DNA from 4 places in the Janthinobacterium sp. BJB301 genome. Region 2 is predicted to be linked to each of the others. Evidence: predicted binding sites of a transcription regulator. Region 2 holds the regulator's gene; each other region holds the start of a gene.
What was found. The regulator FNR, encoded in region 2, switches genes on or off when oxygen is low (the NO sensors DNR and NnrR bind a similar motif). The targets are predictions, from matches to a motif close to TTGATNNNNATCAA.

Region 1: a site for FNR is predicted at 1,811-1,824, ahead of CSQ91_RS25425 (universal stress protein). Genes of this name have one in related genera too.
Region 3: a site for FNR is predicted at 2,168-2,181, ahead of cydD (thiol reductant ABC exporter subunit CydD). Genes of this name have one in related genera too.
Region 4: a site for FNR is predicted at 2,476-2,489, ahead of nirK (copper-containing nitrite reductase). Genes of this name have one in related genera too.

The regions. Positions count from the first base shown of each region.
Region 1 covers NZ_PDZJ01000005.1:297,741-301,965, forward strand. The annotation lists gene mltA (murein transglycosylase A) at 93-1,277, shown strand; gene CSQ91_RS25425 (universal stress protein) at 1,319-1,756, opposite strand; gene CSQ91_RS25430 (MFS transporter) at 1,894-3,177, opposite strand; gene CSQ91_RS25435 (enoyl-CoA hydratase) at 3,276-4,052, shown strand.
Region 2 covers NZ_PDZJ01000004.1:60,947-65,171, forward strand. The annotation lists gene ccoG (cytochrome c oxidase accessory protein CcoG) at 1-1,341, shown strand, start outside; gene CSQ91_RS22320 (FixH family protein) at 1,444-1,968, shown strand; gene fnr (fumarate/nitrate reduction transcriptional regulator Fnr) at 1,972-2,730, opposite strand; gene CSQ91_RS22330 (response regulator) at 2,980-4,225, shown strand, end outside.
Region 3 covers NZ_PDZJ01000001.1:714,441-718,665, forward strand. The annotation lists tRNA gene CSQ91_RS03235 (tRNA-Pro) at 14-90, shown strand; tRNA gene CSQ91_RS03240 (tRNA-Arg) at 185-259, shown strand; gene CSQ91_RS03245 (hypothetical protein) at 343-522, opposite strand; gene CSQ91_RS29120 (PEP-CTERM sorting domain-containing protein) at 683-1,249, opposite strand; gene CSQ91_RS03255 (GbsR/MarR family transcriptional regulator) at 1,556-2,107, opposite strand; gene cydD (thiol reductant ABC exporter subunit CydD) at 2,246-3,934, shown strand; gene CSQ91_RS03265 (amino acid ABC transporter ATP-binding/permease protein) at 3,931-4,225, shown strand, end outside.
Region 4 covers NZ_PDZJ01000002.1:856,506-860,730, reverse strand. The annotation lists gene CSQ91_RS17205 (c-type cytochrome) at 28-357, shown strand; gene CSQ91_RS17200 (c-type cytochrome) at 369-710, shown strand; gene norR (nitric oxide reductase transcriptional regulator NorR) at 851-2,407, opposite strand; gene nirK (copper-containing nitrite reductase) at 2,558-4,042, shown strand; gene ytfE (iron-sulfur cluster repair protein YtfE) at 4,069-4,225, shown strand, end outside.

The sequences.
Region 1 (4,225 bases), on a different contig from region 2:
GCATCCCTATGTTATTTACCCGCAGCCCATTTACCAGCCGTCTGTTTACACGCGGTAGTCTACCCGTTTCAATCGGCGCCGTCGCGCTTGTCTTGTCCGCCTGCACCACGCCGCCCGTCGCGCCGCCCGCTGCTTCCAGCGGCAAGGCGCCCGCCATTGCGCCGACCGTCGTCAGGCCGGTGCCGGCCAAGCCTGCCGATGCCAAGGATGCCACGGATGTGGCGGCGCCCACCTTCGTGCCCGCCAAGTTTGCCGCCTTGCCAGGTTGGGCCCGCGACGACATGCGCGCCGCCTGGCCCGCCTTCATGGCTTCGTGCGGCGTGCTGGTCAAGCGTCCTGACTGGAAAGAATCGTGCACGATTGCGCGCCAGGTGAATGCCGACAGCGACAAGGCCATCCGCCTGTTTTTCGAGACCTTCTTTGTGCCCAATCAAGTCGTCACCGCCGATGGCGCCAATACTGGACTGGTGACCGGTTATTACGAGCCATTGCTGCACGGCGCGCGCAAGCGCGGCGGTCCATATCAGACACCGCTGTACAAGGTGCCTGACGACCTGGTCTCGGTGGACTTGTCCGGCGTGTATCCGGAATTGAAAAACATGCGCTTGCGTGGCAAGCTGGTCGGCAAGAAGGTGATACCGTACGCAACCCGCGCCGACATCGAGCGCGCCACCTCCGTCACGGGCAAGGAATTGCTGTGGGTGGATGATGAAGTTGAGGCGTTCTTCCTGCAAGTGCAGGGTTCCGGGCGCGTGCAGTTGACCGATACGCAGGAAACCGTGCGCGTGGCGTACGCGGATCAAAACGGCCATCCGTACAAATCGATCGGCCGCTACCTGGTCGACAAGGGCGAGCTGACCTTGAGCCAGGCATCCGCGCAAGGCATCAAGGCGTGGATCGCCGGCCATCCCACGCGCAAGGATGAATTGTTCAACGCTAATCCCAGCTATGTGTTCTTCAAGGAGGAGCGTCTGCCCGACCCGAAAGTGGGGCCGAAGGGCGCGCTGGGCGTGCCGCTGACGCCGCAGCGCTCGGTAGCCATCGATTCGCGCTTCCTGCCGCTGGGCGCGCCCGTGTTTTTGTCCACCACGCAAGCCAATAGCGAGATTCCCATGCAGCGCCTGGTGATGGCGCAGGATACGGGCGGCGCCATTCGCGGGCCGATCCGTGTCGATTATTTCTTTGGCTTTGGCGCGGAAGCGGCCGAGAATGCGGGCCGCATGAAGCAGAGCGGCGCCGTGTGGGTGTTGTTGCCGAAACAGGCGCCGGCGCGCTAGAGGAGGTGCGCGGCGCCGGGGGGTGATGGTCTGGCGTCAGCTTAGCGCAGAACCATCACTGGCAAGTGCGTGTGGGCCAGCACTTTTTGCGTTTCGCTGCCCACGAACAGCTTGTTCAAGCCCTTGCGGCCATGCGAGGCCATCAGGATGATGTCGCAATGATAGGTCTGCGCCGCATTGACGATTTCATCGTGCGGGCTCGGTGACACGGCCACCACGCCTTCGAAGGGTACACCGGCGGTGCGGGCCGCTGCGCCGATCTTGTCGATGGCGCGTTGCGACGCTTCCTGCATCTGCTGTTCATACAGGCTGGCGTCGAGCACGATGCCGCCGTCGGCCATCGGCGAAAACGGAAAGGGCTGCACCACGCTGATGGCGACCAGCTTGGCTTTGTTCAATTGGGCGAAGGCGAGGGCGGTCTCGGCGGCCTTGTCGGACAACGGCGAGCCGTCGGTGGGAAATAAGATGGTGTTAAACATAGCGTGCTCCTCAAGTGATGTAAGACAGCTTATGGATTTATATCAATTAAAACCTTGATGTAAATCAAACCTCACAGGCTTTGGCGTGAATAGTGTCGCCAAGGCAATCTTTTAGCAGTGTATGCCCATTCATGGCGTCAGGTGCGCACGCTACGCAGCGGCGTGCCCCACACCATGGCTGCTGTCAACAGGATGCTGCCGGCCGCGATGCAGGCAAGGCCATTGCGCACGCCAAAGTGTTCCGCGATCCAGCCGGCGGCCAGCGCGCCCAGCGGCGCCGTCGCCACCGTCAGGAAGCGCATGGTCGACGTCATGCGGCCCAGCATGGGGTCGGGCGTGACCTTCTGGCGCAGGCCCAGATAGGGAATAAAGAACAGCATCACGCCGCAATCGAAAAAGAACATCAATATGGCATACGCCACGGCGCTGGCGGCCGCGCTGCCGAACAGCGCGGCGGGAATCGTTGGCGTCAGGGCAAAGCAGAGCGAGGTCGATGCCAGGCCGATCAGGATGGTGCGGCCGGCGCCGTAGCGCTTCGTCAATGGCTTGACGATGAAGGCGCTGAGCAGCACGCCGGCGCCGCCCAGCATCTGCGTCATGCCCAGCACGCCAGGACTCATGCCCAGGTCGCGCGTGGCGAACAGCACCGTCAAGGCCATGCTGGCGTAGAACAGGAAGTGCCAGATGCCGGCGCCCCAGGCCAGCGCGCGCAGCAGCGGTTCGCGCCAGACGAACAGCAAGCCGTCGGCGATGTCGCGCAAGGCGTGCTTGTCGGATGGGGCGGGGCGCGGGTCGCGCACGCTCATGGCACGCAAATTGAAGACGGAAATCAGATAGCCGCAAGCCGTGCACAGGATGGCGACGGGCGCTGACAAGACTTGCACCAGCACGCCGGCCAGGCCGGGGCCGATCAGGCGCGAAGCCGATTCGGTGGCGGCAAATTTCGATTGCGCATCGATCAAGCCGTCGCGGCCCACCAGGAAAGTCAGAAACACCTGTTCGGCACCGCCACCGACGACGAAGCCCGTGCCGATGATGAACCCCACTATATATAACCACGGCATGGACAGCACGCCGCACCAGTAAGCCACGGCCACGCTGGCCAGGGCCAGGCCGGACATGCTTTCGCTGAACAGCATGATCGGGTGCTTGCTGCGCCGGTCCAGCAGCACGCCGACGGGCAAGCCGAAGAGGGCGAACGGCAGCGCCTGCAGGGCAACCAGCACGCCCATCTGTTCCGGCGTCGCATGCAATAACAGTACCGCGCACAAGGGCAGGGCCAGCGAGGTGATCTGGGCGCCGAAGCAATTGAGGCCGTTGCTGAACCACAGGCGGCGGAAATTGACGCTGGCGGCGCTGCCGTCGCCGCGCAGGTAATGGGCGCAGTACTGGAAGAGGGCGGAGAAAATATCTTGCTCGATATGAAAATGATCAGGCTCACAATAATAGCAGCGCGCCTGCCGCGCCGCTGCCGTTAGCCGCTACAATCGTTGCACCGTGTTCATCCAGAGGAGACTATATGCAATACGAAGACTTGATCATCGATATCCAGGACAAAGTGGCGGTCATCCGCCTGAATCGCCCGAAGGCATTGAATGCCTTGAACGACAACATGATGAATGAGCTGGGCGACGCCTTGCTGAAGTTCGACGCCGACGAGAATATCGGCTGCATCGTGCTCACGGGTAGCGAAAAAGCGTTTGCCGCCGGCGCCGACATCGCCGCCATGGCCGATTACACCTATCCGGACACTTTTACCCAGGGCTACATCAGCCGCAACTGGGAACATATCTTGCGCGTGCGCAAACCTGTGGTGGGCGCGGTGGCTGGTTATGCGCTCGGTGGCGGCTGCGAACTGGCCATGATGTGCGACTTCCTGATCGCTGCCGACAGCGCCAAATTCGGCCAGCCGGAAATCAAGGTCGGCGTCACGCCGGGCGCGGGCGGCACCCAGCGTCTGCCGCGCGCCATCGGCAAGGCCAAGGCCATGGACCTGTTTCTGACGGCGCGCACCATTGACGCTGCCGAGGCGGAACGCATCGGCCTCGTATCGCGCGTGGTGCCGGCCGATAAATTGCTGGAAGAAACCCTGGCTGCCGCCAAGACCATTGCCGCCATGCCGACCTCGGTTGCCATGATGATCAAGGATTGCGTCAACCGCGCCTTTGAAACTACCTTGACGGATGGCGTCGCCTACGAGCGTCGTTTGTTCCAGGCCGCCTTCGGTACGCCTGCGCAAAAAGAAGGCATGCACGCTTTCCTGGAAAAGCGCTTGCCAAACTTCGACGGTCTTTGATATGATTCGCCTCCCCGATGAGACGCACTGGTTTGCGGCACAAAAGGGACGGCCTTCCGGGGCTGTGTAGTAAAAAAGAAGGTTGACGAAATGCTGCAAACGCTTCATACTCTTCCTTCTTCGCAGCTGACAAACACAACGCTTTGTCGATAGCGCGAAAGCAGTAGCCGAAT
Region 2 (4,225 bases):
ATCTACCCTCGCGAGGCCAAAGGACGCTACGCTACCTGGCGATGGGTATGCGTATGGCTTACCCAGCTGGCGTTCTACGGCTTGCCGTGGTTGACCTGGAATGGCAGGCAAGCCCTGCTGTTCGATTTGACCACGCGCAAGTTCTACATTTTCGGCGTCGTGCTGTGGCCCCAGGATTTCATCTATCTGGCGGCCCTGCTGATCATCTGTGCGTATTTGTTGTTCCTCGTCACGGCCATTGCCGGGCGGGTGTGGTGCGGGTTCTCCTGCCCGCAAACGGTATACACGGAAATTTTCCTGTGGGTCGAACGCCGCATCGAGGGCACGCGCAGCGCGCGCATGGCCCTCGACAAGCAGGGCCCTTCCGTGCGCAAGGCCTTCAAGAAGACGGCCAAGCACCTGGTATGGGGCGCCATCGCCCTGTGGACGGGCTTTACCTTTGTCGGCTACTTCACGCCGATCAAGGAACTGGCGCAGTCGGTCACCACCCTCAATTTCGGTCCCTGGGAATGGTTCTGGGTCTTGTTCTACAGCCTGGCAACCTACGGCAACGCGGGCTGGCTGCGCGAGCAGGTGTGCAAATACATGTGCCCCTACGCGCGCTTCCAGAGCGCCATGTTCGACCAGGACACGCTGATCATCACCTACGATGCCAAGCGCGGCGAACCGCGTGGCGCCATGAGCAAGAAGGCCGGCAACAACGACAAGCTGGGCGATTGCATCGACTGTACCCTGTGCGTGCAGGTGTGTCCGACCGGCATCGATATCCGCAACGGCCTGCAGTATGAATGCATCGGCTGCGCCGCCTGCGTCGATGCCTGCAACAGCGTGATGGACAAGGTCGAGCGGCCGCGTGGCCTGATACGCTACAGCACCGACCATGCGATGGAAAACAACTTCAATTCGAAGCAGATACGCCAGCGCGCCATGCGCCCGCGCGTCTTGATCTACACTTCCATCCTGGCCCTGATCATCATCGCCGTGTGTACCTCGCTGGCCCTGCGCACGCCCCTGAAAATGGACGTGATCCGCGACCGCGGTTCGATGGGACGCGAAGTGGAGGACGGCATGATCGAAAACGTCTACCGCCTGCAGATCATGAATACGTCCGAGCAAAGCCAGCATTTTAAAATCAGCGCTTCCGGCTTGCCGGGCCTGACCTTGCTGACGCGCGAAGAAGTGACCTTGCAGCCGACGGAAACGCTGGGCTGGCCGATCCGCCTGCGCGTGCCGCACGGCGTCGGCGAGAAGGGCTCAAACAAGATTGCGATCGAATTGCAATCGCTGGACGATCCATCGCTGCATGTGCGTGAAAGCGCGGTATTCATCGTGCCACGTTAACAAGGAAAGGCGGACGGGGACCGGGTGCCCTCGCCGCCGCCACGAAGTTGCAGGAAGGCCGGTCCCCATGCGGGGACTGGCTGATTAAACAGGAGAAATATCATGTCCGACAGTCTGAAACTGCAAGCACCCGTTGCACCGTGGTACAAGCATCGCTGGCCATGGCTGCTGATGATCGGTCCCGGCCTGTCCGTGGTCGTCGGCAGCTTCATGGGCTATATCGCGTTTACGCAGCCCGATGCGCTGGTGGTGGGCGATTATTACAAGCAGGGCAAGGCGATCAACCAGGATTTGAAGCGCGACACGATCGCCAGCGACCTGGCCATGGATACGCGCCTGTCATATGACGTGGCTGCAGCGCGCCTCAGTGGTTCCGTGCACAGCTTCGGCAAGGCCTATCAGGCGCCTTTGCTGCTGCACCTGGCGCATGCGACCCTGCCGGAAAAGGATATCAAGCTGCTGGTGCAGCCCGATGCGGCCGGCAATTTTTCCGTAGCACTGCCGATGCTCGAACGCAGCCGCTGGCAAGTGCTGGTGGAAAACGACAAACGCGAGTGGCGCCTGTCCGGCATCTGGACCTGGCCCCTGCAACGCAGCATCGCGCTACATGCGGACGAGGAACTGTAAGTCTTATTTGCAGACGTCCGTGCCGGCCGTAATGGCTTTCAACTTGGCCGGCTGCAGGATTTCGATCTCGCGGTTCGAGACGCGCAGCCAGCCTTCCTTCTTGAATTTCGACAATAAGCGGCTGACGCTTTCGATGGTCAGGCCCAGATAGTTACCGATTTCCTCACGCGACATGCGCAACTGGAAATTGCTGCCCGAATAGCCGCGTGCTTCATAGCGCGACGCCAGGTTGACGATGAAGGCGGCAAAACGCTGAGTCGCCTGCATATTGCCCAGCAATAGCATGACGCTTTGCTCGCGCGTGATTTCCTGGCTCATCATGCGGTGGAAATGACGCAGCAGGGTCGGCATATTGCCCAGCAATTGTTCCAGGCTGGAAAACGGAATTTCACACACTTCACTGTCTTCCAGCGCCACCGCATTACAGTGGTGGCGGTCGGCGCTGATGGCATCCATGCCCAGCAGTTCACCGGCCATCTGGAAACCCGTCACCTGCTCTTCGCCACCCGGATTGATCTGGTAGGTCTTGAAGTGCCCGAGGCGGATCGCGTACAGATTCTGGAACGAGTCGCCGATGCGGAACAGCGAGGCCCCACGCACGATCTTGCGGCGGCGGCCGATGATCTGGTCCAGCCTATCCATGTCGCCCACATCGAGGCCCATCGGCAGGCACAATTGATGCATGCTGCAGGTCGAGCATCGTGCACGCAACGCCTCCACGTTCACGGTGGGCAAGGTGGGAGTGAGTAGCGCTTCAGTCATGTCGGTACCTTTTAGAAAATGCAACAACAAGTTTACTGCATACAGCTGCATACAGGGTTGCCGTATGCCAATTTCACCGTAAATTCGGCGAATAAACGACGTCCAGCCTTTAATTATATGGCAACATCGTCAAAAGCCCATACGGGGCGGGCAATTTGCGCGGCGGCGCTTGCCAAGCTGGGGTATTGATAGGAAAATTCCTGACAGCATTATCTGCCGCCTGTGCCGCCCGGCACTGAAAAGGAAATCATGAAGCCTCTCGGCATTAAAGCAAAAGTCGCGCTGGCCACCAGCCTGACCTCGATCGCCATGATCGCGCTGGTCACCATGATCCAGGTGCAGCACATGCGCGACGACTTCACCCGAGTACTGCTGAGCCAGCAGTCATCGCTGATCAGCCGCACCGCTGCCGAGCTCGACGACAAGCTGGGCATGCTGCTGCAGATTGTCACCCTGACGGCCAGGCAGCAGCCGCCGGAACTGATCGCCCAGCCCGCCAAACTGCGCGAATACTATGCGCGCCGCTCGATGCTGGTGCTGTTCGACGACGTGCTGGTGCTCGACGCGCATGGCGCCATCGTGGCCGACATGCCGGAAGTGACGGGGCGCGCCGGCATCAACGTCGCCGAGCGCGAGTATTTCCAGACCGTCCTGCGCACGCGCCAGCCCATGATTACCGAGCCGATGCTGGGCAAGTCGAGCGGCATGCCCATCGTGCAGATGGTGGCGCCCGTGCTGGCCGCCGATGGCCAGGTGGCCGGCGTGGTGATCGGCGTGCTGCGCCTGTACAAGGACAATCTGCTGGGCCGCCTGCGCTCGGAAAAGATCGGCAAGAGCGGCTATTACTTCATCCTCACGCGCGGCGCCGTGCCGCGCTACGTGCTGCACCCCGATACCAGCCGTTTGCTGCAGCCGCGCAAGCCGAACGCCAACCTGACGACCACCCAGCTGCTGAAGGAGGATGGCGAAGGCAGCATGGTCAGCACCAACAGCCGCGGCATCACGGCCGTCAACAGCTTCAAGCGCCTGAAATCCGTGAACTGGCTGCTGGCCGCCTCGCTGCCCGTCGAGGATGCCTTCGAACCGTTCGATGGCGTACTGTACCGGCTGGTGCTGTGGAGCATCCTCGCTTCGCTGCTGGCCGCCTTTGTTCTGGGCTTGGTCACCGTACGCCTGCTGTCGCCGCTGGTGCGCCTGCGCGACACCCTGCTGGCCCTGCGCACCAGCGGCAGCCGTTTCACCCCCGTGCCGGTACAGCAGCGCGACGAGATCGGCGAACTGACGGAAGCGTTCAACGGCCTGATGAGCGAACGCGACCGCCTTCAGCAGGAACTCGAAGCGCGCGCGGCGGAGCTGGAGCAGGAACGCGACCGGGCCGAGGCGGCCAACCGTGCCAAGAGCGATTTCGTGGCCAACATGAGCCATGAAATCCGCACGCCCCTCAATGCCGTGCTGGGCATGGTGTATTTGCTGGGCAATACCAGGCTCGACACGG
Region 3 (4,225 bases), on a different contig from region 2:
ATTATCTTGTCTTCGGAGTGTGGCGCAGCCCGGTAGCGCACCTGGTTTGGGACCAGGGGGTCCAAGGTTCGAATCCTTGTACTCCGACCAAAGTCATAAGCGGGCTGTCAGAAATGACAGCCCGTTTTCTATTCCGCGCTGGCATTTCATTGCTGGCGCGCATGGATTAAAATACTGCACCTCTCCGCCCATCGTTCAACGGATAGGACAACGGTCTTCTAAACCGTGAATGGGGGTTCGATTCCCTCTGGGCGGACCAGTTTCATACTGGCCACGATCATGCGGCGGCAAACTGCCGCAACGCAGCTCCTCTTTCCCTCCATTCGGTTTTCGCGCAGCTGCTCACGGCTGCGCAAACAGTACCACGCTCAGCAAATACAGCAGTGGCGCCGCGCACAGCAGCGCCGAGCATGCCGAAATGATTTTTCTGTTGGCCAGTCGGGCCAGGCGCAGCCGTTCCCGCACGGGCAGGTGCTGGCGGAGCACCTTGCGTGCGCGTGGCTGAAACGGTTGTTCATGCATGAGGACTCCCTCGTCGGTCGGCAGTGGATGCCGCCAAGCATAGCGAGGGGAGTCTAAAAATAGTGTAAACAGTGGGCCTGGCGCCGCAAGTGCGGCGTAAACAGGCCGTGCGTGTGGAGGGCGGCAGCGGGCGCTGGTGCGCCGCTGCCGTTCATGCGGCTTACTTTCCTTGGCGGCGGCGTGCCAGGAAGCCCAGCAGGCCCAGGCCGGCGAGCAGCATGGCATAGGTTTCAGGTTCCGGCACGGCGGAAATGAAGGCCCTGTAGTTGCTCAGATCCTTGGGCAGGCCCGCCACCGTGAAGGTGGTGCCGGCAGCCACGGGTGCGGCCCAGTGGAACACCAGTTCGCCCTGGCCGAAGTGGATGGCCAGGTAGTCATAGGCGGCCGCGCTCGTATAGGAATTGACACCGCCACTCAAGCCTGCCGTGGTGCCGACAGTGCAGCCCGAGGTGGCGTTGTCGCAATACGAGACGGCGGCGCCCAGGCTGGTGCCGAACACGCCATTGATATAACCCTGGATGTCCGAGGGACTCTGTGGCACCAGGTTATCGTCATAATATTTCACCTGCAGTGCCGGCGATGGTGAATAGGTGACGGTGCTGCCGGCGATGACGAAACCGCTGGCCGGACCCACATCCACCCAGGTGGCCGCTTGCGCCGCACTTGCCAGTACAGTCATTGCGGCCAGCATGGATGCCTTGATGGCAATGCTCTTTATGCTTTTCATGAAAATCCCCTTGTGCTTGAGACAGTCGCTTCATAGTGTCGGGACGCGTCCCTGCATGCCGGGGAAGTCATCCCATTGCCCGTTTTAGCTGCTTTTACCTATTTCCTGCGCGTAGTGAATACGCATATGAAAGCTTACTCTTGATATAAATTAATACAATTTTAATAATTCTATTGGCTGGCTTGACAACATCGTATATGGCTATGTTTGGCTGTGCCAGCGATAGCCATCATGAGGTTGGGAAATGGCGTGACAAAGGCGCCAGTTTGTGCTGGCGGCGTCTTGCCTTGGGGAAGGGAGGGGGCGTCAGTCGCTGTTGTTGCTGACGCCAAACAGGCGATCCTTGGCGTTGAGCAGTTTTTGCACCTTGGCGCCCATTTTCATCAGTTGCGCCATCGATTCGGGCGACAGGCGCTGCAAGTCGTCGAACCAGGTGTTGGCCAGGTCGACCAATTCATACATTTCGCGCATGCGCTCCTGCGCATATTGGTCGACGGGTTCCGTGGCCGGCGCCAGCAGCGATTCGCGCAGCACCGTCAGGGTGGGTGCCACTTCGCGGCGGCGGCGCTCGGCGGCCACCACGCGGAAGATTTGCCACACATCGCCCAGCGAGGAAAAATACTCGCGCCGATCACCGGGAATGCGCGACTGGCGTATCAAGCCCCAGCCCTGCAATTCCTTGAGGCCGATGCTCACGTTCGAGCGTGAAAAACTCAGGTGTTCCGCGATTTCATCCGCGTGTAAAGGATGCTCCGCGACAAACAACAAGGCGTACACTTGCCCCACCGTACGGTTAAAGCCCCAGCGGCTGCCCATCTCGCCGAAATGGCTGACGAAGGTCAGGATCAGCGGCGTCATTTGGATATGTTGAGTTTTCATAATTATCTGAATTTTTTCACGCCACACCCGCAGGGTCAATTGATATATGTCATGTTTCGCAGTATTATACAAAATATCGAATTTACAGAAAATTCTGAAAACTCAAAAAGTATAGATATGCCGACCACGCTCTTGTCGTTGCCCCGCTTTATTCTTCCCCGTGTCGCCAGCCTGGCGCAGGGCGGTGCCGCCTTGCTGTGGCTGCCACAAGCGGCCTTGCTGGCCTGGGCCGTGCAAGCCATGCAGGGCGGTGCGCCCTGGCGTGCGGCCCTGTTGCCAGCCGCTGGCGTGCTGCTGTTGGGTGTGCTGCGCGCCGGCTGCGAAGCGTGGGGCGCGCGGCGCATGTATGCGGCGGCGCGCGAGCACCTGTCGACCTTGCGGGCGCAAGTGGCGCAAGCGCTGGCGCAGCGTTCGCCGCTGGACCGCCAGCGCGCCCAGTCGGGCCAGGCGGCCAGCGTCATCGCCGAACAGGCCGAAGCCATCGTGCCGTATCTGGTGCGCTACAAGCCGGCACGCTGGAAAGTCATGCTCGTGCCGCTCGTGATCCTCGCCGCAGTGACGCCGCTGTCGTGGATCGCCGCCTTGATCCTGCTCATCGCCGCGCCCCTGATTCCCGTCTTTATGGCCCTTGTCGGCATGGGCGCGCAAGCGGCCAGCCGCGCACAGATGGTGGAGATGGGCAGCATGAACGCCTTTCTGCTGGACCGCCTGCGCGGCCTGGCCACCTTGCGCGCGCTCGACGCCGTCGACGCCACGGCTGAACGGCTGGACGCCTCGTCGCAATCCGTGCGCCGGCGCACGATGGTGGTGCTGCGCATCGCTTTTTTGTCGTCCGCCGTGCTGGAACTGTTTTCCGCGCTGGGCGTGGCCATGGTGGCGGCGTTTATCGGTTTCTCCTTGTTGGGCAGCATCAATTTCGGCACCTGGGGCCGGGAACTGAACCTGGGGCAGGGCTTGTTCATCCTGCTGTTGGCGCCCGCGTTTTTCGAGCCCTTGCGCGAACTGGCTGCCGTCTGGCATGACAAGGCAGCCGGCGAAGCGGGCCTGGCCGGCTTGCACGACCTGGCGGGCGAGGGTGTGCCCCTGCCTGGCGCGCAGGTACTGCCTGCCGCCGTCTCCGCCGCCGCCATGGCGGTGGCGGCACCGCCCGCCGTGGAGCTCCGGCAATTGCGCTTTGCCCATCCCGGCGAGGCCCCCGTGTTCGACCGTTTCGACTTGAAGGTGCTTGCCGGCGAGCATGTGGCCCTGCTGGGCGCCAGCGGCGCCGGCAAGACCACCTTGATGTCCTTGCTGGCCGGCTTGCTGCCCGCCAGCGGCGGCGACATCCGCATCGGCGGCGTGCGCCTGACCGACAGCACGGTCAATACCTTGCGCCAGCGCATGGCCTGGATGGGGCAGCGCCCGCACGTGTTTGCCGCGTCCGTCAGCCAGAATGTGACCCTGGGCCGCGTTGGCGCGAACGCCGCGCAAGTGACGCAGGCCCTGCACCTGGCTGACCTGGCTGCCGTGGCGCAGGCGCAGCCGGCCGTCATGCTCAGCGATGGTGGCCAGGGCTTGTCCGGCGGCGAAGCCGTGCGCCTGGCCCTGGCCCGCGTGGCCCTGCATCCGCATGCCGACCTGCTGCTGGTCGATGAACCGACGGCGCACCTGGACAGCGAAACGGCGGCGCGCGTGACGGACGCCTTGCTGGCACTGGCGAAAGGCAAGACGATGATCGTCGCCACGCACGACCCCGTGCTGGCTGGCCGGCTGCAGCGCACGGTGCAGGTCGATGCCCGGGTCCTGGTACAGGAGCAGCAGGCATGAAAAATTCACTGATACGCAACCCCGTCCTGCGCCAGTTGCTGCTGGCCCAGCCCGGCAAGCTGATCGGCGGCGCCTTGCTGGCGGCCCTGACGGCGGTGTCCGGCATGGCGTTATTGGGCTTGTCCGGCTGGTTTATTACCGCCACCTCGATCGCCGGCCTGCATGCGTCCACCGCGATCCTGTTCGACGTGTTCGGCCCGTCCGCCGGCATCCGCCTGCTGGCCATTGGCCGCACGGGTTCGCGCTATGCGGAGCGCCTCGTCACGCACGACGCCACGTTCGCCGCGCTGG
Region 4 (4,225 bases), on a different contig from region 2:
CCGATTACCTTTGTTCACATTGCCACTATGAAAAAAATATTTGCACTTCTCGTGCTTGCCGGCATAGCAAATGCCGTCACAGCGGCTGACATTGTAGGAAACGCCAAGGCAGCCCCTGCCAAGGTGGAAATGTGTATCGGCTGCCACGGCATTCCCGGTTACAAGGCAACCTTTCCTGAAGTATTCCAGGTGCCGATGATCGGCGGCCAACCGGCAAAATATATCGAGAATGCGCTGCAAGCCTACAAGAAGGGCGACCGCAAGCACCCCAGCATGAAGGGCATTGCCAGCAGCCTGTCGGACCAGGATATCGCTGATGTCGCCGCGTATTATGCGCAACAAGCCAAGACGAACTGAGGACCAGCCAGATGAAAAAACTACTCGCCGCCCTCGTTTGCGCCACCGTCTCGTTCGGCGCCAGCGCCGCCGGCAATATCAACACGGGCAAGGCCCTGGCCGAAAAATACAGCTGCGCCACCTGCCACGGCAAGGATTACGGTTCGCCCATCGATCCGTCCTATCCGAAACTGGCGGGCCAGCACAAGGACTACCTGGAACACGCCCTGACGGCGTATAAGCGGGGCGACAAGCCCAATGGCCGCAACAACGCCATCATGACGGGCCAGGTAAAACCGCTGAGCAACCAGGACATCAAGGACCTGGCCGCCTACTTCCACAGCCTGCCGAGCACCCTGGTCACTCACCGCTGAGCGGTATCGCAGGGTCTACTAGTTGTTCTGATACCTGACAAAACCGTAGCGAGCGGCGATGAGTTGTGGCCGAGACGCGGAGCTGTGCGAATGCACAGTGAGCATCGGAGGCCGCAAATCACGACGCGCAGTAGGTTTGGTCAGGCTTTCAAGCCCACCCGGCGCGCAAGTTTATGTAAATTGCTGGCGTCCAGCCCCAGCTGGCGCGCGGCAGCGGCCCAGTTATCCTGATGCAGGACCAGCGCTTGCCGGATGGCCTGGCGCTGGCTCGCTTCCACGATCTGATGCATGGACAGCAGCGGCGCTGCCGGCATGCCGCACGCTACCGGCACAGGCGATTGCACCTCCGTGCCGGCCGGCGCTTCCAGCGCATCGAGGTCGAGCATATCCGTTTCCAGGGTCACGATGTCCTTGCGGTCCGCGCCGCGGATCACGGCTTTCAGCGCGGCCCGGCTGATCACATGTTCCAGTTCGCGCACATTGCCCGGCCAGCGGTAATGGCACAAGGCGTTTTCCGCCGCGGCGGACAGGCGCAGGCTGCGCAAGCCCAGGCGCGCGCGGTTCAGTTCCAGGAAACCACCGGCCAGCAGCAGCACGTCATTGCCCCGCTCGCGCAGCGGCGGAATCGGCACGGGATACACGGATAAACGGTGGTACAGGTCGGCGCGGAACGAACCGTCGCGCACATGCTCGCGCAGGCTGCGGTTGGTGGCGGCAATCACGCGCACGTTGACCCTGCGCGGCCGGTCCGCACCCAGGCGCTGGATTTCGCCATTTTGCAAGGTGCGCAGCAGCTTGGCCTGTATCGACAGCGGCAACTCCCCCACTTCATCGAGAAACAGGGTACCCCCTTCGGCTGCCTCGAAACGCCCTGGCCGGTCGCTGACGGCGCCGGAAAACGCACCGCGCACATGGCCGAACAATTCGCTCTCGGCCAGGGACTCGGGCAAGGCCGCGCAATTGACATGGATCAGGGGCTTGCCGGCGCGGCGCGACAGGCGGTGCAGGCGGTGCGCGCACAGTTCCTTGCCGACGCCCGTTTCCCCCAGCAGCAGCACGGGCAGTTCGGAATCGGCGACCACCTGCAATTCGTGCAGCAAGTGCGTGATGGCGCTGCTCTGGCCGACGAAATCGTGTTCCTCGCGCGGCGCTTGCGCATCGGCCAGCATGGCGCCGCCCGACAGGCGCAGGGCGCGGATTTCCGCCTCCAGGCGCGTGACGCGTACGGCCGCCTCGATGGCGCAGGCCAGCTCGCCCAGGTCGCGCTGCGCCTGCGTATCGAAAGTGCCTACCTGCAGCGCGTCGAGCGTGATCACGCCCCAGCGTTCGCCTTCCAGATCCAGCGCCATGCCCATGCAGTCGTGCACGGGCAGCGGCTCGCCGGCCCGCTCGGCGATCAGGCCATCGTAGGGATCGGGCAGGGAACTGTCGTGATGGAAGCACAGCACGCCGCGCCGCTGCAGGATGGCGGCCAGGCGCGGATGGTCGGCGACGGCGAAGCGGCGTCCCAGCGCGTCGCTGGCCAGGCCGGCCATCGCCACGGGGCGCAAGTGCTCGCCATCGAGCTTGAGCAAGGCCACGGCCTCGCAGCCGAAGTGGGCGCGCAGGCTGCCGACCAGGCGCTGCAGGCGCACGGCCACGGGCAGGTCGGCGACCAGGTCGGTGAGCAGCAGCAGGTGGATGGCAGTGGTGGTCATAAGTACCATGCAGGGTACAACGGACCATGCTTTAAAAGGGTCATACCGACCCTGCAATTTTCAAATCGTTGATTTAAAACAAGTTTTTCCTGGCACGTCGTTTGCCTAGGTAAGGGGGCCGAACCGGCATACAAGACCAAGGAAAGCTTGATGAAAACGACTCCCTCTCTCCGGGCCATTGCCGCCGCCGTCTGCGTACTGGCCATGCCCCTGTCCGTGCAAGCCCAGGCGAGCCTGCCGGCCAGCGCTGCCGCCACTGCGGCCAAACCCGCCGCCGCCACGCTCAAGCGCTATGAACTGCAAACCAATATCGTCGATGGCAAGATGGTGTTCATCGATGCCAAGGGCCAGGTCAATCCCGTGCTGGCGGCCAAGGTGGGCGACACGGTCGAACTCGTGCTGAAAAGCGGCGAAGGCGCCGAGCACGACCTGCTGATCCCGGAACTCAACGTGGCCTCGGCCAAGTTCAGCGCCAATAGCGGCAGCACCACCGTGCGCTTCAAGGTCACGCGCGCCGGCACGTTCACCTATTACTGCTCGATTCCCGGCCACCGCCAGATCGGCATGGAAGGCAAGCTGGAAGTGAGCGGCACCTCGCTGGCTGAAGCCGGGGCACCGAAGGCTGCTGGCGCCGGCAGCGCTGCCAGCGAATCGAGCCAGGCCGCCGCGCTGGCCCTGTACACGCCCGCACCGTCGCCGATGCGCGGTCCCGATCCATCGGCCGTCAGCGTGGCCGCCAATCCGGCCTCCGTGCCGGCCGCCATCGGCGCGCGCGCGCCGCAAACCCTGAAATACCGCATGGAGACGGTGGAACTGCCGGGCAAGCTCGATGACGGCACCAGTTTTACGTACTGGACCTTCAACCGGCAAGTGCCCGGCCCGATGCTGCGTGCGAAGGTGGGCGACACGGTGGAACTGACCCTGTTCAATGCCAAGGACAGCAAGATGATCCACTCGATCGACCTGCACGCAGTGACGGGCGGCCATGGCGGCGGACAGCACACGCAGGTGGCGCCGGGGCAGGAAAAAACGGTCACCTTCAAGGCGCTCAATCCGGGCCTGTACGTGTATCACTGCGCCACGCCCCTGGTGCCGCAGCATATCGCGGCCGGCATGTACGGCATGATCCTGGTCGAACCGGAAGGCGGTCTGTCAAAAGTCGACCGCGAGTATTACGTGATGCAGGGCGAGATGTACACGGGCCGTCCGCACGGCGCGCCCGTGCACCAGGAACCGAACCTGGAAAAAATGGCCAATGAACTGCCCGACTACTACGTCTTCAACGGCGAAGTGGGCGCCTTGAGCAAGACGCACAAATTGCAGGCGAAAGTCGGCGAGACGGTGCGCATCTATTTCGGCGTTGGCGGCCCGAACAAGATTTCATCGTTCCACATCATCGGCGAGATCTTCGACAAGGTGTACAGCGAAGGCTCGATCAGCAGCCCGAAACACGATGTGCAAACCACTCTGGTGGCACCGGGCGGCGCGACCATCGTCGAACTCAAGGTACAGCATCCGGGCAGCTATCTGCTGGTCGACCATGCCTTGTCGCGCGCCGGCAAGGGCGCCGTGGGCGTGCTGGAAGTGACTGGCGAACCCGTGCCCGGCGTCTACCACGCGGGCGCCCGCCAATAAACCCTATTCATCATCAAGGAACTGTTATGGAAATGATCGAGCTATCCCTGGGCCAACTGGCTCGCCGCATCCCTGGCGCCACGCGCCTGTTCGATGCGCACCGCCTGGATTTCTGCTGCGGCGGCAACAAGACCCTGCGCGCAGCGGCCGAAGCGGCCGGCGTGGACACGGCGCCCATCGTCG